2 regions of the Clostridium sp. FP1 genome follow, and region 1 is predicted to be linked to the other one. Evidence: a T-box and tRNA genes for the amino acid it is inferred to sense, from the RefSeq annotation. Region 1 holds a T-box; the other holds one or more tRNA genes.
What was found. The T-box of region 1 lies ahead of tyrS (tyrosine--tRNA ligase). A T-box ahead of a tRNA ligase gene usually reads a tRNA of that ligase, here a tRNA-Tyr.
Positions count from the first base shown of each region.

Region 1 (10,689 bases):
TAAAGTTTATCAAATTAACTGATTTATTTTTCAAAAACATTTATATACATTTGCTTAAGTTCACTGATTAATGGATATCTTGGATTCGCACCTGTACATTGGTCATCAAAAGCTTGCTCACTCATATGGTCTAATGTAGCATAGAATTTCACTTTAGACACTCCTGCTTCACTTATTGTCATAGGAATGTTAATCTTAGCTTTTAGTTCATCAATAGCTTTAATTAATAATTCTATTTTTTCATCTTCTGTGTTTCCACCTAATTGTAAATAGTCAGCAATTCTTGTATATCTCCACTTAGCATTTGGATATTTATATTGTGGGAATGCTGCTTGTTTTGTTGGGTTATTTACAGCGTTGAATCTTATAACCTCATTGATTAATAATGCATTAGCAATGCCGTGTGGTACATGATGCTCTGCTCCTAATTTGTGTGCCATTGAGTGACATACTCCTAGGAAAGAATTAGCAAATGCCATACCAGCCATTGTTGAAGCATGAGCCATTTTTTCTCTTGCTTTTATATTAGTGGTACCCTCATTGTAAGCTTGTGGTAAATACTTAAATATTAATCTCATTGATTCTAAAGCAAGTCCATTAGTATATTCTGAAGCAAGTACTGATACATAAGCTTCTATAGCATGAGTTAAAGCATCTATACCGGAAGCTGCTGTAAGTCCCTTTGGCATATTCATCATAAGCTCTGCATCTACTATAGCCATATCTGGAGTTAACTCATAATCAGCTAATGGATATTTAACTCCTGTTTTTTCATCAGTAATTACTGCAAATGGAGTAACTTCTGAACCTGTACCTGCTGAAGTTGGCACAGAAATCATCATAGCTTTTTCACCCATCTTAGGGAATGGATATACTCTCTTTCTAATATCCATAAATCTCATAGCTAAATCTTCAAATCTTACTTCTGGATGCTCATACATTACCCACATGATTTTTGCTGCATCCATTGGCGATCCACCACCAAGTGCTATAATTGTATCTGGCTTAAATATTGCCATTTCTTCAGCACCTTTTTTTGCTATAGCAATGGTTGGATCTGGTTCTACGTCATAGAATATCTTATACTCTACTCCAATTTCTTCCAAAACATGAGTAACTTTATCTACATATCCTAGGTCATAAAGAATCTTATCAGTTACTATAAATGCTTTCTTCTTGTTCATATCCTTTAATTCTTTTAAAGCTACTCCTAGGCTACCATATTTAAAATAAATTTTTTCTGGAACTCTAAACCAAAGCATATTTTCTCTCCTCTCAGCTACACTCTTCACATTTAATAAATGCTTAACTCCAACGTTTTCTGATACGGAGTTTCCACCCCATGAACCGCACCCTAGTGTTAATGAAGGAGCTAGCTTAAAGTTGTATAAATCTCCTATAGCTCCTTGAGCTGCTGGCATATTTACTATAACTCTCCCTGTTTTCATGGTTGCACCAAACTTAGCTATTCTATCTGTAGACTTAGTTCTGTGAGTGTACAATGATGATGTATGACCAAAGCCACCAAGTTCAACAAGTCTTTCTGCCTTTTCTAGTGCTTCATCGAAAGTTTTAACCTTATACATAGCAAGTACTGGAGATAATTTTTCGTGTGAAAATGCTTCTTCAAGTTCTACAGATTCAACTTCTCCTATAATAACCTTTGTTTCTTCTGGAACTTTAACTCCTGCCATTTCTGCTATCTTAAAGGCAGATTGACCTACTATATTTGCATTTAATGATCCATTAGTTAAAATTATTTTCCTTACTTTATCTACTTCTGCTTTTTTAAGAATATAAGCTCCTCTTTCAGAAAATTCTTTCCTAACTTCATCATATATTTCTTCCATAACTAATACTGATTGCTCTGAAGCACATATTACTCCGTTGTCAAAGCTCTTAGAAAGTAAAATTGAATTTACAGCCATTTTAATTTCTGCTGTTTCATCAATAATTGCAGGTGTATTTCCTGCACCAACTCCAATAGCTGGTTTTCCTGATGAATAAGCAGCTTTAACCATTCCTGGTCCACCTGTTGCAAGTATTATATCTGCTTCTCTCATAACAATCTGCGAAAGTTCTACCGAAGGTTCATCTATCCAGGCTATTATACCTTTTGGTGCGCCAGCTTTAACTGCAGCATCTAGTATTATTTTAGCTGCTGCAATAGTAGACTTTTTCCCTCTTGGATGTGGAGAAAAAATGATACCATTTCTAGTTTTTAATGATATAAGAGCTTTAAATATTGCTGTAGATGTTGGATTTGTAGTTGGCACAATAGCTGCTACAACTCCTATTGGTTCTGCAATTTTTGTAATACCAAAGGATTTATCTGTATCGATAATTCCACAAGTTTTTTCATCTTTATATTGATTATATATATATTCTGAAGCAAAATGGTTTTTTATAACCTTGTCTTCTACAATTCCCATACCTGTTTCTTCCACTGCCATCTTTGCTAAATCAATTCTTGAATTATTTGCAGCCATTGCTGCTTGTCTAAATATTTCATCTACCTGTTCTTGAGTATAAGTAGAAAACTCCTTTTGAGCATTTCTAACCTCTTTTATTCTAATCATTAATTCTTCTACGTTTGTTACTTTCATATGCTACACCTCTTTCATAATAATAGATTACATTAATGGTCAACTTTGCATAATAATATTTTATTTATTGATTTGAAGTAATTTTTTATTTAATATTTAAAACATTTTTTTATTTTGAATGTTTGCTCCTTGTTTATGTGTTAATTATATCACAATGTTTTTATAATTGTAAACATTTATTTTATTATTTTTATCATATTTCATTATTCATTAGCAATCATTAGATGGTTGCAAACCTTTACATATAGGCAAATACAAGCTTGTTTGCATCATTTTTTTTATCTGCCTTTTATCATTATTAATACAAAACAAGGATGAAAGTATGTTATTTTTTAAACGATATAGCTTTTATGTTTACTTTCAGATAGGACGTTGCAATTTTCCATATAAAAAAACAAGGGATGGCAAAATTACCATACCTTGTTTCCATGTAACTTAATACTTGTTACAAATTTATCTTATTAAGCAATGCTTTAAGTTTTATAAGCTCTTCTTTAGATAAGGTAACCCCTTTTCCCATTTTTTCATGTTCTGGAGACCAATCTCTAATATCGTATTTTGCCTCTTTATCATTCCAGCTTATAAGATTTAATTCTTTTCTCCATGTTTTACCAGATTCTGATAATTCTCCTAATGTTTCTTTTATTTCGTATTTTATATCTGCCATGTTATACCTCCACTAATAATTTTAACTACTACATTAATATTATATGATTTTCACATAAAAAGCTATAATTTAGATATTTTATAGCAATAAAGCCTTTTTACATTCTATATTTCATATTTTGCAATGATTCTATTGAAATTATAGAAATATTTATTTGATTATTTGTATATTATTTTACACACACTATAGTTATGTGATATGATTAAACAAGGGTTTATTCTAACATCTATTCAAGTATTATATTTATTTAGTAAGATGTTTTTAACAAACATTTTAAATATTGTTATAGCTTTTATTATATAGCGATTTATAAGTAACTCTTTTATTAGTAATTTTTATGCCATGACTTAAAATATTTCCTACAATGTTTATAAGTTAACTTCATTATGGGGAGTATTATAAAAATATACTTATTAAAGGATATTAAAATTTCAATATGATTGAGCAATAATTAGAATATATTAAAGAATATCAGTTAGTAGAAATGTTTTAACGTCATTTCAGAAGGAGTTCCCCCTATCTTCCATGAGTGAGCCTATTACTCTAAAAAGGATAAAACTTTAGGTGGAATATATCATTCATTCTGAAGTCGTTAATGTTGCAGCTTTGAAAATAAAAAAGCTTGCGCAAATGATGATTTAATTTATTGGTATAACTATATTATATGAGGAGTGATATTATGCAAATAAGATTAGGCTACGTGGCTACTGCTTTAAAAGCAGCAAAAATAACTTCTGCTAGCACAGTAACTTTTTCTACATATACGAAACAATCGACGGACAGAGATAAACTTGAAAAACTACAAAAGGTAGCGGTATCAAACGTCAATGATTTGTATAAAATTCTAGAATACACTGTAAAAAACGATGTTCACTTTTATAGGATAACTTCCGCTTTAATACCTCTAGCAACTCATCCTGAAGTTACAGATTGGGAGTTCAGAAGAATTTTAAAAATGGATTTTGATTGGCTTGGAAATTATATAAACAATAATAATTTAAGAGTTGATACTCATCCTGATGAATCTAATGTTATAAATAGTTCTAAGGAAGAAGTAATAAAATCTACTGAAAAGAATCTTATGTTCCATGCAAATCTTTTCCAAGATATTAATTATCCTTTAGGAAAAATGATATTACACATTGGAGGTAAAGAAGGTGGCAAACTTGCTGCTACGGAAAGATTCTTTAAGAATTATAATAATCTGCCAAAAGAAATAACAAAATCAGTAGTGTTTGAAAATGATGACAAAAGCTTTACTACAAAAGAAGTATTAAACATATGCAAGGAAATAAATGTACCTATGGTGCTAGATGTACATCATCATAACTGCAACAACGGTGGCGATGACCTAGAACCTATGTTAAAAGATATATTCTCCACTTGGGAAAACGAACTTCTACCAGTAAAAGTACATTTTTCGAGCCCAAAAACTGGAGAAAAAGATAAAAAGCATGCTGATAACATTGATCCAGAAGCTTTCATCGAGTTTATTGAAAAGTGTATTCCACTAGGAATTGACTTAGATATAATGCTAGAGGCAAAACTAGCTGATTTGGCATTATTCAAACTTGTAGATGATGTTAAAACTTTAAAGCCTGAATGGACTTGGCTTGATACTAGTACTTTAGAATTTAATTAAACTTTATTATATAAATAAAAGGCTCAAAGAATTTTTATATTCTTTGAGCCTTTTATTTATATTAATTTATTCTACTTGTTTAAGTAATTCAATATTTTTCCCATAATTGAATTTAAATTTACTTGTTTTAAATCTGAAACTGTAACAATACTATTTCTAAATTTTAAATTTGTTAGTACTCTCTCTTAAATCATCTGCTAAACAATTCAGGTTTTCTGCTGCTTTAACTACTTCTTGAATTCCTGCTAATTGCTCATGTGAAGATGCACTTACTTCTTGCGTAGTGGCAGCTGCTTCCTCTACTACTGAAGCTACATTTCCAAGTTTATCTCTTAAAATATCCTTATATTGGTTAATGTTTTGCAATGAACTATTTACATCCACCATATTGCACTCTAGTAATTCTATGGATTTTTTAATTTTGATAAATGTTTCATTTGTTACTTCTACGCTTTTATTAGTTTTATCATTTAATTCTGTAGAATACATAATTCCCTGGAGTAATTCATGTACACTTGTACTAATATCAACAATAACTTTATCAATTTCTAAAGCTGAAACAGCAGATTGTTCTGCAAGTTTTCTTACTTCATCTGCAACCACAGCAAAACCTCTTCCTGCTTCTCCTGCTCTTGCAGCTTCAATGCTTGCGTTTAATGCTAATAGATTTGTTTGCTCTGTTATAACTTTTATCTTATCTGTTATATCACTAATTTTATTAGAGTTTTCTACTAATATTTCCACTTTACTCGCTACTGATTTATTTGCCTTTATGTTTTCTGTAAATGCTATCTTTAGGTTATTTACAATTATAAGGCCCTCTTTTGTTGATTGTTTAACTTCTAAAGAAGCACTAATCATATTTTCAGCATTTATAGTTGATTTATCCACTTCTTCACCTAAAGTATTTGCATAGGTAATGCTTTCTTCTAATATTTGAGCCTGTTCATTAGTCCCTTCTGCAATTTGCTGCACAGCCCTTGCTACTTCATCTCCAACAGCATTGGATTGCTCAGTGGTTGCTGCAAGAGATTCTGCTGAATCCTTTACTTTATTTGTGCTATCTACTACATTTCCTAAAACAAATATCATATCTTCCATCATATTATTTACAGAGCGTATAATTTCGTCGACCTCTAAACTTGTATTCATAATTTCAGGAACTTTATTGGTAAAATCACCCTCTTTAACCTTGCCTAATATTTCAATTAAAATACTCATAGGTTTTGTGATTTTTCCTGCAAACCTTTTTCCTACAATAATCACAAACACAAGGGAAACTAATAAAACAATTACAGGCACAGTTAAACCATCTAATATTTTTTTACTTCTTTCTGCCACGGGAATAAATCCTACTGATATTAATCCTGTATTAGTATCAGTAATTTTATATGCCATATAATCTATACCATCAACCTTTATGTTAAAGTAGTTTTGTTTTGAATCCATAATAGTTTTTACCCATTGTTGTTGTTTGGAATTCTTCCCAATAAGTTCATTGTTTTTATGTACAACAATTGTTCCTTTACTATCTATGACAGTAGCATAGCCATCATCCCCTAATTTGATTTTTGCAACTGTTTGAGAAATTGAAGCTAATGCTACATCTAATGCTACTACTCCTACTAAGCTACTCTTATCATCCTTAACAGTCTTCGTAAAAGTCATTATATACTTATCAGTAAAAGAATCTACATATGGATTAGTAACAATTATTTTACCATCATTACTCTCTGCAGCCTTGTACCACTCTCTATTAGTTGGATCATAATTATCTTTAAGCACAACTCTAGGAATAAGATAGGTCTTTTTATCTGTTGTTCCTACATATATACTTAGCACCTGTGGATGAGAATTTTTAAAAACCTCAAAATTCTTCATTAAATTTACAGGATAAGCCCCTTTGCTTTTAAGCATTTTTGTATTAACTTCATTGGAAATCATTTCTACAGATGCATAATTCTCATTGTATAATGCATTGATTGCATCATTAACTCTCTCTACACTTTTAACGGTGGCACCTTCAAACTCTCTGCTTAAATTGTTAGATAAACTATAATATGTGCTTATAGAAATAAGCATAATTGGCAAAAAAGATACCAATATAAGCAATATTGTTATCTGAAAACTCAATTTCGAGCGATTTCTTTTTTCTTTTACAATATTTTTAAACATTTTTACATTTCCCCCTCAATTTATATAATTTACCTTATATTTCGTTCTTTATTGATAAAACTTTAGTTATTTTCAGATAAATGAATTTAAATTTAATTGCTCAAAAATAAAAAATCTCCTTGTAACTTCTTGAAAAAGATAAAAACCACCATAGGTGGTGGCCCTTATTTCACTATAATAATTTTTACAAAATTTCTTTTACCACATTGAATTACATCTCCATCACTTAAATCAAATACATTATCTATGGATATTTTTTCTCCATTTATTTTCACTGCTCCTTGCTGAATTAGACGGCTTGCTTCCCTATTGCTTTTAGCAAAGTCCATATCAGTTATTATTTTTAAAATAGCACTTTGTTTATTCATAGTAGAATTCTTTATAACCTCTATTTCTTTAATGCTCTGTGGAATCTCCTTCTTTTGAAATACTTTTTTAAAATACTCCTGGGCTTCATCAGACGCTACTTTTCCATGATATAATTCAACAATCTCCTTAGAAAGTTTCATCTTTATATCCCTTGGATTAATTTTTTCACTTTCTAATTGTCTCACAATCTCTTGTACTTCATCTGGATGAGTATCTGTTACCAAATCGTAGTATTTTATAATTAGTTCATCTGGAATGGACATAACTTTACTATACATATTATTACAGTTTTCATTTATTCCAATGTAATTTCCAAGACTTTTACTCATCTTTAAGGTTCCATCTGTTCCTTCTAAAAGAGGCATGAATATTGAAACTTGCTTGTCTTCACCATATTCCTTTTGAAGGGTTCTTCCCATTAAAATATTAAACCGTTGATCTGTTCCACCAAGTTCAATATCTGCTTTTATTGCTATGGAATCATATCCTTGCATTAAGGGGTACATAAACTCATGAATTGCAATTGACTGCTGTGCTTTAAATCTATTTTTAAAATCTTCCCTTTCTAGCATCCTAGTTACTGTGTATTTTGATGCTAATTCTATAACATCTTTAAAATTCAATTTTGATAGCCACTCACTATTAAATTTAACCTCCGTTTTATCTGGATCAAGTATTTTAAATATTTGTTTTTTATAAGTTTCAGCATTTATCAATACTTCTTCCCGAGTTAACTCTTTTCTTGTTTTTGATCTTCCTGAAGGATCTCCTATCATCCCAGTAAAATCTCCAATAATTATAATTACCCTATGTCCTAAATCCTGTATTTGTCTCGCTTTTCTTAAAACCACTGTATGTCCTAAATGAATATCTGGTGCGGTAGGGTCTAGTCCAAGCTTAACTATAAGCTGACTGTTACTTTCCCCAGCTTTAATAAGTTTTTGCCTTAGCTCCTCCTTATCAATTATTTCAGTTGTACCTTTGGATATAATTTTAATTTGTTCATCAATATTAATCATTTTAATTCCTCCTATTTTAAAAAATTTCAAAAAAACAAAAAACTCCCGTCCTCTAGAAAATCTAGAGGACGAGAGTAAAATCCCGTGTTACCACCCCAATTTATTAATATGTTGCCACATTAACCTCTTAAAGTACGGCGCAAATAAGCACTTATACTATAGCACTTTAACGGATGCAAGGGTTCCGGCAACAGCCTACTACCACATAAAGGTGAATCTTAAGTGGATTTGGTGTGCAGCTCAGAGATGTATTCATAATACTATTCTTTGCTCCTTCTCAGCTTTGGGAGCTCTCTGTAAAAGAAACTGTTTTACTACTGGTTCTCATCACAGCTTTTATTCTTTAATTTACTTAATATAGAATATGAAATAACATTTTAAATGTTAATAAGAATTATAATACTTGTTTTCAGAAAAAGCAACTATTTTTACATTGTTTTGTTACTATAAATGTAAGTTTACTTTATATGAATTTTATAAAATATAGCAAAAAATATATTTTTAACAATTATATGAAAACAAAGGCTTATCTCCTGAATTGGCTATATTTAAACGTTATCATTGGCTTAAGGCCTCAAATCATACTTTTCTTATAAGTGGAAAAATGTTATTATACCTCAGTAAGACAAAAATGTCCTAATTGCAACATTTTTGTCTTGATTTTTACAAGTTAGAATCCTATAAATCATTTTGCAAAATATACTTGTAGCTTAATAAAAAATACATTTAATGGAGGAAAATTAATGATTGAATTATCCACAAGAAAAAAGGTTAAGAATGCGCCTAAAACTACTGTAAACAAGAGTTTACTAATATTTTTATTGTTGTTTTTTATAGTAGCTGCTCTTATTTTGATACCTAGCATAAATCATAACGTATCAACCAGTATCTCAGCAATTAATGCTGAGAGTAGTACCATGCACCAAACTACCCTAGAAAACAGTACAATTTTTGACACGTTAAAATATGAGCGTTCTATTCATATTTTAGCAATGCTACTTGTTGGTTTTGGTTTTCTTATGGTTTTCATAAGAAATCATGGTTATACTTCAATTACTGCAACATTTCTTGCAGTAAGTATAGCTATCCCAATGTATATGATTATAAAAAGTTTCGGTGGAGAAGGTTTCACTATGTCAACCATAAGCATCGATACACTTCTATTTGCAGAATTTGCTGCTGCAAGTTTGCTTATAGCAATTGGGGCTCCTCTTGGACGTTTAAAAATGGATCAATATATTATAATGGGATTATTGTTCGTACCAGCTTACATATTTAATGAATGGCTTATACTTGAAAGTGGTATGTTTAAGGGTTTCCTTGATACTGGTGGTTCAATTGTTATACATGCTTTTGGTGCGTATTTTGGACTGGGAGTTGTATCAAATACCTTTTCTAAATTTAAAGATGATGCTGCTTGTGAAAATAATCCAAGCTCTAACCAACTTTGTCTACTTGGAAGTATGGTATTATGGCTTTTCTGGCCCTCATTTACAAGTGCTATAGTAGCTCCAGAAAGAGTTGTATTAACTGCAATAAACACAATTTTTGCCTTATGCGGTGCAACACTGGCAACATACATATTCTCAAAAATAATCAGAGGTAAACTTGAGATAGAAGACATAGCAAATGCTGCTCTTGCTGGTGGAGTTGCAATTGGCTCTACTTGTGATAAGACAACACCAGGATATGCTATGCTTATAGGAATTGCTGCAGGAGCGCTTAGTGTAATTGGCTACAGCATTATTGCTCCTAAGGTACAAAGACTTATAAAGGGAACTGATACCTGTGGAATTAATAATTTACATGGAATGCCTGGAATCCTTGGAGGCATAGTAGCAATATTTATAACTGGAAAAGCTGGAACTCAATTACTTGGAATAATTGTTACTGTATGTGTAGCTTTCATATTCGGAAAAATTACTGGTACTATTATAAGCTTGCTTGGCAAAAAAGAAATTCTATATAGTGACGAAGATGAATTTTTCGTTGAGGGATAGAATTAGTTTTAAATAAAACAAAAACTCGCCTCCTCTATAGCATATAGAGGAGGCGAGTAAAATTTAGCATTAAAATTCATATATAGTTAAATATTTGTTACGTGTTATTTTCAGATTCTAACTTTTGTCAATTTTATTCCAGTCCCATTTCCTCTTAGGTTTATCAAATTCTAGTTGCGTTTCCTTCTGAATAGTCTTAAATACTAAATAG
Region 1 is NZ_JAAMNJ020000001.1:2,499,409-2,510,097, reverse strand. Features, by position in the region: gene adhE (bifunctional acetaldehyde-CoA/alcohol dehydrogenase) at 24-2,606, opposite strand; gene G9F70_RS12120 (YdbC family protein) at 3,052-3,273, opposite strand; gene uvsE (UV DNA damage repair endonuclease UvsE) at 3,953-4,915, shown strand; gene G9F70_RS12110 (methyl-accepting chemotaxis protein) at 5,072-7,090, opposite strand; gene tyrS (tyrosine--tRNA ligase) at 7,255-8,478, opposite strand; T-box leader at 8,540-8,818, opposite strand; gene G9F70_RS12100 (ammonium transporter) at 9,222-10,478, shown strand; gene G9F70_RS12095 (hypothetical protein) at 10,596-10,689, opposite strand, start outside.

Region 2 (10,689 bases), 2.1 Mb from region 1:
GTCTCTTAATACATTCCCCGGCCCCACAGATGGCAATTGATCCACATCACCCACAATTATAAGTCTAATTCCTATGCTGATAGCTTTTAATAAACTATTCATAAGCATTATATCTATCATAGAAGCTTCATCGATAATTAGCACATCACAATCTAAAGGTGTCTCCTCGCCTCTAAAAAACTGCGACCCATCATCGCCGCCCATTCCAAGCTCGAGTAACCTATGTATAGTTTTAGCTTCCCTGCCAGTAGCTTCTGTCATTCTTTTAGCCGCCCTCCCAGTAGGCGCAGCCATAAATACTTTCATTCCCGCTTTTTCAAACACATCTATAATACAATTGATTATAGTAGTTTTGCCTGTTCCAGGACCTCCAGTTATAACCTCCATACTATTTGCCGCAGCACCACAAATAGCAGCTTTTTGAGACATTGCAAATTTTATATTTTTTTCACTTTCAAATTTTTCAATTTCCTCTTCAATGTCTAAATCTAATTTTTCATATTTTGCTATAGATAAATTTATAACTTTTTTAGTAATACTTAATTCACAATAATAGAAAGGCATAGTGAATACACATTTTTCTTCATCAATGTTTTCAACTTTCAATTTTCCCTGCACAACATTGTCAAAAATACTCTTCTCAATTTCTTCCTCAGAAACTCCAAGAATGTTTTCAGCTTCCTTATGTAACCTGACCAGGGGCATATAAGTATTTCCCATAGCACAAAATTCATTAACAACATAATTAATTCCACTTTGTATTCTAAAAGGTGATTCTTTGTCGATACCTAAACTTCGAGCTATCTTATCAGCAATTTTAAATCCTACGCCAGCAATAGTTTCCGTTAACACATATGGATTATCTTGTACTACCTTTATAGAATCTCCTCCATATTTTTTATAAATCTTCACGCATTGATTAGGAGTTACTCCATAGGTTTGAAGAAATATCATTATGTTTTTAACTTCTCGTTGCTTAGAATAAGATTCCAAAATTAATTTAATCTTTTTTTCTCCTACACCATCAATTTCCCTTAGCCTTTGGATTTCATTATCTAGTATATTCATGGTATTTTCTCCAAAGTGCTTTACAATTTTTTTAGCAGTTACTGGTCCAATTCCTTGAATAACTCCTGAAGCTAAATATTTTTCTATACCTGCAATAGAACTAGGTATTATTTCCTCACAGGAAACTATTCTAAATTGCTTTCCAAATTGAGGATGATTAACCCATTCTCCCGTTAATTTTAAATTTTGACCTTCACTTATGTAGGGTACAATTCCTACAACAGTTATTTGCTGCTTTATAGCATGCAAATGAGCAATAATATACCCATTTTCTTCATTGTGAAATACTATATCTTCTATGATTCCTTGTATTTCTGGCATAAAATCTCCCCTATTTATAAATTTATATAGTAGCAATACTATTAATATAAGTATCGTTGTTATTATATCATATGTACTTTACGTTTTTCACCTTCAGTATACCCCTATCTTAAGTTTTATCAAAATACCATTTAATAATCCACATAATAAAATAAAATTTAATATCTTTATAATTATCCCAATTGCCTTAAAATAAACTTTTTTATTACTTAGGAAAAAGAGGGATAACAATTAATAATTGTTATCCCTCTTTTATTATAAATATTTTCTATTTCATTTTATAAATATTTTTTTATTTGTTCAACCTTATTTAGTCTTTCCCAGGAAAGGTCCAAATCATTTCTTCCAAAATGTCCATAAGCTGCTGTCTGTTTATAAATAGGTTTTCTAAGGTCTAATTCTCTTATAATAACAGCTGGTCTTAAATCGAATACTTTTCCGATTATTTCAACAATTTTATCGTCTTCAATTTTTCCAGTTCCAAAAGTTTCAACTTCTATAGATACGGGTTTAGCTACACCTATAGCATAAGCTAACTGAATCTCTAATTTATCTGAAACTCCTGCTGCTACTAAGTTTTTAGCAACCCATCTTGCAGCATATGCAGCAGATCTATCAACCTTTGTTGGGTCTTTACCAGAGAATGCGCCGCCGCCATGTCTTGCGTATCCGCCATAAGTATCTACTATTATTTTTCTTCCTGTTAAACCAGAGTCTCCTTGCGGTCCTCCAATTACAAATCTACCTGTAGGATTTATATAATACTTAGTGTTTTCGTCTAATAATTCACTTGGAACTATAGGCTTTATTACTTGTTCTATTAAATCACTTTCAATTTGATCATGAGTTGCCTCTTCTCCATGTTGAGTTGAAATAACAATAGTATCTATTCTTACTGGCTTATTATCTTCATACTCTACAGTAACTTGAGTCTTTCCGTCTGGTCTTAGATAGTTAAGCTTACCATTCTTTCTTACTTCACTTAATCTTCTTGCCAGTCTATGAGCCATAGCAATTGGAAGTGGCATGTATTCCGGCGTTTCATTAGTTGCAAATCCAAACATCATACCTTGATCTCCAGCGCCTGTGGAGTCTATCTTATCCTGAGTGCCTTTCTTAGACTCTAATCCTTCGTTAACTCCCAAAGCTATATCTGCTGACTGTTCTCCAATAGATGTTAGAACCGCACAAGTACTAGCATCAAATCCATATTTTGCTCTAGTATATCCTATACCTTCAATAGTATTTCTAACAACCTTAGGAACATCTACATAACAACTAGTTGTTATCTCCCCCATAACTAAAACCATCCCTGTAGTAACTGCGGTTTCACAAGCAACTCTAGCATAAGGATCTTGCTCTAAAATAGCATCAAGTATAGCATCTGAGATTTGGTCACAAATTTTATCTGGATGTCCTTCTGTAACTGATTCTGATGTAAATAGTCTTTTCATTATAATTCTCCTTTCTAATACGGAAAAATTTTGTTTTTAAAAAAATAAAACCCCTTCTAATTATAAGAAGAGGTGTTTTAACCATCCTTCTTATCTCGCAGAATAAATCTACAGGAATTGGCACCATGGTACATTGACCGGTTGCCGGGTTTCATAGGGCCTTTTTCCCTCCACCTCTCTTGATAAGAGTTATCAATATTAAGTTTTAATTATAATACCATATAAGCTTTTCAGTGTCAACAATTCCTATTTACTTTAAAATTAAATAAATAAAAAAAGACATCTACAGATGTCTTTTGGTGGAGGAGGACGGATTCGAACCATCGAAACATTACGTAACAGATTTACAGTCTGCCCCCTTTGGCCACTCGGGAACTCCTCCATATATGGAGCTGGCAATAGGAATTGAACCTACAACCTGCTGATTACAAGTCAGCTGCTCTACCGTTGAGCCATGCCAGCATACATTTTATTTTTAAAAAGATTATTATGGTGGGAACAACAGGGTTCGAACCTGTGACCCTCTGCTTGTAAGGCAGATGCTCTCCCAGCTGAGCTATGCTCCCATAATTTATTATAAAGCTAATGAAAATGGTGGAGGAGGACGGATTCGAACCATCGAAACATTACGTAACAGATTTACAGTCTGCCCCCTTTGGCCACTCGGGAACTCCTCCACTTTTGGAGCTGGCAATAGGAATTGAACCTACAACCTGCTGATTACAAGTCAGCTGCTCTACCGTTGAGCCATGCCAGCATATTTTGTTTTTGTATCTTTACCCTGTCGACAAGAATTATTATATAACTATAATCATTTAATTTCAAGCTCATTTTCTTCGAAATAGCGATTCCTTCTCTACATTGCTATAACATTCGCATATTTACTCTATTTTAAGCATTAATACAACTTATTATTCGCAATAAAAAAAGATAACTCTTTCTTATACCAATTACTACAATATAATTTATTTTAGTCTTTCTGCCGCATCCATATCTATAAACTTTCCAGCTATTTTTCTCACTTTTCCATATTCTTTTTTTGATAAATCGTCTTTTAATAACTTAAGGGCTTTAAGAACTCCTTCCTCGGCATCCACTGCATATAAATATTCTTCCATTTTTTTATAATTCTCTTTGCCTAGCTGAAGGCTTACATATAGTAATTTTATCTTATCAGAAGTTGTTAAATTTTCTTGTATTTTGCCTGTTGACACTTTAAATACTGATTGTGCCTGCTTCTTAATATTATAATTTAATTCTTCTAGACTATCCTCTTTCCCAAGTGAATATACGTCATTGAGCATATTTTCATCCGATTTTTTTTCGATATCTTGACTTAGTGAATTTATACTCAAATTATCACTACCTTTTTCTTCATCGCTTAATTCCTTCTTAGCCAAATCCTCTTTTCCTAATTTTTTTTTTACATTAGAATATTCTTCCTCAGCTTCTTTCACCACTTTACCCTGGTTATTGTTTATATTTTTGGGGCAGATATAAACCTTTTTACATTCAGCTACTACCTGTTTTCTTAGGTTGTTTTCTTCATAATACTTTGCCTTAATTACAACGCTACTGTAATACACCATATTAAATACGCTTACAACAGTAGAAAATATAATAACAAAGAATAAATTTTTTTTCTTCATGTTAATACCACCTCAAATAATTAATATATATAGATTATTTTCCAATTTATCGCTTTTTTATTCTTTTTTCATAATAATACACAAAATTTTTTCATATAAATTATTGGTAGGAAAATAATTTATTCACAGCGCAATACAAGGAGGTATATTTCTTGAGTAAAGCTAAAACCCATTATAAAGACCCTTTAGCATACTATACAATTTCTAACTTTCTAAAAGACTATATTGACCAAAACACTTTAGTTGTTTGCATAGGTACTGATAGATGTATAGGTGATTGTCTCGGCCCACTCGTGGGTACATTTTTAAAAGATAGCTCCTTCCCACTACCTGTATATGGCACTATAGATAACCCAATCCACGCCTTAAACATCGATAGTAAATTATCTAAAATAAATGCACTGCACCCAAATTGCACTATAATAGGTGTAGATGCATGTTTAGGAGACATATCGAATATCGGTGAAATCCAAGCTAGAAATTATCCAATTCATCCTGGTAAAGGTGTAGGGAAAACACTTCCTAAAGTAGGTAATGTTTCATTAATAGGTATAGTAGATTCAAGTGATGATAGTGAATTATTCACTAATAGAAACATAAGACTTAGTTTAGTAATGGAAATTGCTTCTGTTTTGAGCCGTTCACTTTTGCATTCATATTATTTATATTCACTTAATAATGAAGATAAAAATTCAAATCCAATTTAATAATTACCCAGAGTTTTAAATTAAAAGTGCATTATATACCAAAAAAATAAGCAATACAATTATTAGTTTAATTGTATTGCTTATTCATATAGCTTGTTTACACTTTTTAGTCTGCTAAATATTTTTCTCCACCATTAAATGAACTATCTAGGTTATCCATATAATCCAATACTTTACCTGTTCCCAGCGCTACGCATGAAACGGGATCCTCAGCAAGGTATACTGGGACCTTAGTGATCTCTTGTATAAGTTTATCTAGTCCTTTTAACAGTGAACCTCCACCAGTCATAACTATACCCTTGTCAGCTATATCGGCTGAAAGCTCTGGTGGCGTTTTTTCTAACACTGAATGCGTGCATTCTGCTATTGAATTCACAGCCTCTTTTAAAGCTTCTCGCATTTCTTCCGAGGTTACTTGTAAGTTTTTAGGAAGTCCTGTAATTAAATCCCTTCCTCTTATTTCCATTGTAGTCTCTTCATCTTGTTTATAAGCACAGCCTATATTGATTTTTAAATTTTCTGCAGTTCTCTCACCAATCATTAGCTTATGCTTTCGCCTTATATACTTTATAATATCGTCATCAAACTTATCTCCAGCTACTTTAATTGATTCATGTACAACCATGCCGCCTAAAGAAATAACTGCAACATCTGTAGTCCCTCCACCAATATCAATAACCATATTACCACTTGCGCGAGTAATATCAAGTCCTGCTCCGATTGCAGCCGCTAGTGGCTCCTCTATAAGATAAACCTTCTTAGCTCCAGCATTTCTAGCTGCATCTTGTACCGCTCTTCGTTCTACCTCAGTTGCCTCGCAAGGAACGCATATGACAACTCTTGGAGCTGATAGCTTTCTTTTGCCACAAGCCTTACTAATAAAATGCTTCAACATTTTTTCTGTTATATCATAATCTGAAATAACGCCATCCCTCATAGGACGTATGGCCACAATATTGCCTGGTGTCCTTCCTATCATCTGCCTCGCTTCTTCTCCTACTGCCAATACCTTATTGTTATTTCTATCTATGGCAACAACAGATGGCTCTTTTAAGATAACACCCTTTCCCTTGATATATACAAGCACTGTTGCTGTACCTAAATCTATTCCCATGTCTGTACCCATTCTAAAAAAAAACATCTCAAAACTCACTCCTGCTCTTTAGTATATTCATTATTTAAATTATACTAAACTCTATTCTATAAAGCCATAAAAAAACCCTCTTTTTTTAGCTTTAATATTTTTTTGTTTTTGCTTGAAATGTTTTTATCCTTCTACTGCCTTATATTTAAGTCTTGTTGCTCTTCCTCCCCTAATATGCCTTTCAGATTTATTTAAGTCCAAAATTATTTTTGCTTCGCTGGCAATTTGAGGATTTATTGTAGGCAATCTTTCCGTCATATCCTTGTGTATAGTACTTTTGCTAACTCCAAACACTTTGGCAGTTCTTCTTATTGTAGCTTTTGACTCAATAATATACTTAGCAACTTCTAGTACTCGATCTTCAATATAGTCTTTCAAAGTGTTACCTCCTTGACCCTTCTCTATTTATAAATATGCATTAACTCCATTTTAAATTCCATTCCAATTAGTCATTTTGCCATATATTTCGGAAAAATGACTAATTGATATGGCTATTGGTTATTGTTTTATTACTACCGGTTGATATTTCTCATATTTTACATATCTAGCAGGATCAATGTTCTTACTACTTTGCAAAACTTCAAAATGTAGATGTGATCCATAGTCTTCTTTATATGAGTTTAAACTAGTGTTTCCTACAGAACCAATTTTCTGTTTTTTGCTGACTTTATCATTTATCTTTACTAATATTTTCTCTTCCAAATTGGAATATTTAGTAATAAAGCCATTTCCATGATCTATTATAACCATCTTACCCTTTTGCTTAGCTAAGTCAGTTCCAACTTCTTTAACTATTCCGTCCATAACAGCTATTACTGGCTCACCTATATTTGCCTTAATATCAATACCTAAGTTAGTTCTATAGCTTCCATCGGTCTTCCACACAACTGGATCAATATCTTTTGAATATGCTCTTGCTAAGAGTCCAATAGCTACAGGTTTTTCAAATATAGCATTAACTGATTTAGAAACTGGTGCAGTTAAATTTCCAGTTGTAACCTTTTTAATATTAGGTACTGGTTTAAGCCCCTCAGTCTTAGCCAAATTTTCTTTTTTTACTTGAAGAGCGTCTTGATATTGTTTTTCTTGTTCTTTCAGAACGTCTCCTGCATTTGCTTGTTCCTTTTGAATTGCTGCTTGCTTACTTGAAAGTTTTTTATTATTACCTGCCGTTATAGTTGCTACTGTTGCTACTATACATAAACAAATAAATAAAACTACATAGAAGCCCTCTTTCTTAAAAAAATTTAATGTCTTATTGTTTGCTTTGTTATCCATACAAACACCTCCATTTGTATTTTTGTCCATATTGTATTAAAACATACATATTTTATAAATTTTTTTTGCACTTATTTAACATTTTTATTTTATTTCTTTAAATTTACCTTCTATAGGTTGAAATATAGTCTATATCTAACATTCTTTATTTTTTAATATTATAAGTTTCTCCAAAAAAAAATTAAGCCAGTTATCTTTGTAAAAAGGATAACTAACTTATTAGTATAATTTTTATTTGGATATAACCGTTCCAATGTAATAATGGTTTAATATTTGAGTATAGTTATTACCTTCCTTAGCCATAGCATCTGCACCCCATTGGCTCATTCCTACCCCATGGCCATAACCAGTGCAATCTATTTCTACACCTTTTAAATTAAACACTATTTCAAAATTTGATGAATTCAGGCCTAGCATAGTTCTAAATTTACTGCCTGTCATAGTTATATTACCTGTTTTGATATTTTTAACACTTCCTGCCTTAGTTCTATCAATTATTACTATTTGCTTTTTTATGCTAGCCGAAGTCAACTTAGCATTACTGTAATTGTTATTTATAATCTGACTTAGCTCATTGTACCCAAAAATTTTACTACTCTTAAACTTTGGTGCTCCTTCTTCACCTCCGCTTTTTACACTCCTTAAATAAGGTATCTTATTGCTAAATACCTCTTCTGAGTTTTCCGTTTTACCACTGCTAGTTGCAAAATAATAAGGCTCCATTACTAAGCTATTGTTATAGGTTAGAACTTGCCCTTGTGTACATTCAACCGCTGTTTCAATCTTATCCCAATATTTTCTACCATCCTTAACCCATAACTTTATGCGATCTTCTTTGTTCATATAGGCTTGACAATGGACTGTATCGCATAAATTTGCTCCATTAGCATTTTTACATAGTATTCCTCCTAATTCAGTAACATGAGCTAAAGCGTAAGTCCTAGATGCCACTGCTTGAGCTTTTAAAGCTTCCAGCTCAAATTCCGCAGGCATTTCAGATGCAACAACTCCAGTAATGTATTCTTCTAAATCAATTTCTTTTATAGTATTTTCCTTTGATATGAGTACTTTTATCTTATAATTTTTTGGAATTGAGCTACTTTTAATAATGTTTTTGTATTCTTCTGATTTAATTTTATACTTTTCACTTTTATTTAAGCTTTTATTATCCCCTACTCCCACTATTAACACAGAAGCTATAACTATAAAAGAAATAAATGCAACACTTAATAGAATGAAGTTTTTCAAGTGTACTGTAATAAAAACTCTTCTCATTCTTTTCTCCTCTCGTTATAAAATAAATATCACTTTATACATATTAAATAAATATAAATAATATTACTTTTTTTAAAGCGCTAATTCTCTAATGAATAAAAGAATTGAAATATATTAATAACTTATATCTCAATTCTCTAAATTTCATATTAAATTATCACCTTTGAAACTATAATATTAACTACATATCCATTATAATTTGGTTTCTCCACTATTTTAAGAACTCACCCTTTCTATATCTGCACCTAGCCCCTTTAATTTCTGTTCAATAGAAACATAGCCTCTATCAATATGATATATATCACTTATTGTAGTTGCCCCCTCTGCAGTAAGCCCTGCCAAGATTAATGCTGCCCCCGCCCTTAAATCTGTAGCTGTGACCTCTGAACCTGTAAACGTGTCTACACCTTCTATTACCGCACTTCTACCATCTATTCTTATATTTGCTCCCATTCTCTTAAGTTCTACGGCTTGCATAAATCTATTTTCAAATATAGTTTCTGTAATTATACTTGTACCTTTTACAGTACATAATAAACTCATCATCTGAGCTTGCATATCTGTAGGAAATCCAGGGTATGGCATAGTTTTTATATCTACGGGGGTTAGTTTTTTCCTTCCATCAACTATTATGCTATTCTTATTAATTTCTATTGCAACTCCCATTTCTGTAAGCTTTGCTATTATTGGTTTTAAATGAACTCCATCAGCGCCATTAATTTTAATGAGACTTTTGGTAATTGCTGCGGTTATCATAAATGTCCCCGCTTCAATTCTGTCATATATAGGCTTATAAACAACTTCTTTAAAATCTTTAACCCCTAGAATCCTTATAGTGTCTGTTCCTTCGCCACTTATCTGTGCTCCCATAACCCTTAAAAACCTCGCTAAATCTACAATTTCTGGTTCTTCCGCCGCATTTCCTATTACTGTCTCGCCATCTGCAAGTGTTGCCGCCATCATTATATTTTCTGTAGCACCTACTGAAGGATAATCTAAGTATATATTGCTACCTCTTAATTTCTTTGCTTTTGCTTCCACATACCCGTGGCCCACTGATATCTCTGCTCCCAGTGCAGATAATCCTTTTAAATGAAGATCAATTGGCCTAGTTCCAATATTGCATCCCCCGGGTAGTGAGATTTTGAAATTTCCAAACCTTCCAAGCATTGGTCCCATTATTAAAAAAGATGCTCTCATTTTTCTTACTAATTCATCGTTAGCGTCATTATCAAATAGGTTAGCAGTGTTAATTTTCACCTTATTATTTATTTTATCTATACTAACATTTGCTTTAAGAGATTTCAGTACCTCACAAATTACAAATACATCTTCAAGCATAGGCGCATTTTCAATGGTACAATTATTACCGTTTAATATGGTTGCTACAAGTATAGGAAGCACTGAATTTTTAGCTGAACTAATATTCACTTCACCTTGTAATTTTTTCCCACCTTTTATAACTAATTTATCCATTTTTTTCCTCCATTATATTGTTAGTTTTAATAAGTTGTAATTATTTCAGGTGTGCCTATAATAATGTACCTTCCAGATGAATAATTACATACAGCATAATTAAAATCAATTAGCTTGTTATTGTTTACCATGCTACCGTACTGTTTTGTATATGCTATAGTACTTAGTCCGTTGTTTATATTTACAGTCTCAATATTACAAGTTCCATGAGATTTTAAAATTTTTATTATTCTTTTATTAACAGCATAAGTATCTTCATTTAATTCACTTATATTACTCTCCAGTATTTTCGCCTTCAAGTATTGAAAGTATTGAAT
Region 2 is NZ_JAAMNJ020000001.1:365,222-375,910, reverse strand. Features, by position in the region: gene G9F70_RS01800 (ATP-dependent RecD-like DNA helicase) at 1-1,389, opposite strand, end outside; gene metK (methionine adenosyltransferase) at 1,668-2,843, opposite strand; SAM riboswitch class I at 2,931-3,032, opposite strand; tRNA gene G9F70_RS01790 (tRNA-Tyr) at 3,141-3,225, opposite strand; tRNA gene G9F70_RS01785 (tRNA-Thr) at 3,231-3,305, opposite strand; tRNA gene G9F70_RS01780 (tRNA-Val) at 3,334-3,409, opposite strand; tRNA gene G9F70_RS01775 (tRNA-Tyr) at 3,436-3,520, opposite strand; tRNA gene G9F70_RS01770 (tRNA-Thr) at 3,526-3,600, opposite strand; gene G9F70_RS01765 (hypothetical protein) at 3,809-4,492, opposite strand; gene yyaC (spore protease YyaC) at 4,645-5,199, shown strand; gene G9F70_RS01755 (rod shape-determining protein) at 5,306-6,340, opposite strand; gene spoIIID (sporulation transcriptional regulator SpoIIID) at 6,467-6,721, opposite strand; gene G9F70_RS01745 (M23 family metallopeptidase) at 6,842-7,621, opposite strand; gene spoIID (stage II sporulation protein D) at 7,853-8,896, opposite strand; gene murA (UDP-N-acetylglucosamine 1-carboxyvinyltransferase) at 9,113-10,372, opposite strand; gene G9F70_RS01730 (YwmB family TATA-box binding protein) at 10,399-10,689, opposite strand, start outside.
Region 2: it has a tRNA-Tyr gene. The T-box ahead of tyrS (tyrosine--tRNA ligase) is inferred to sense a tRNA for this amino acid. The anticodon was not compared.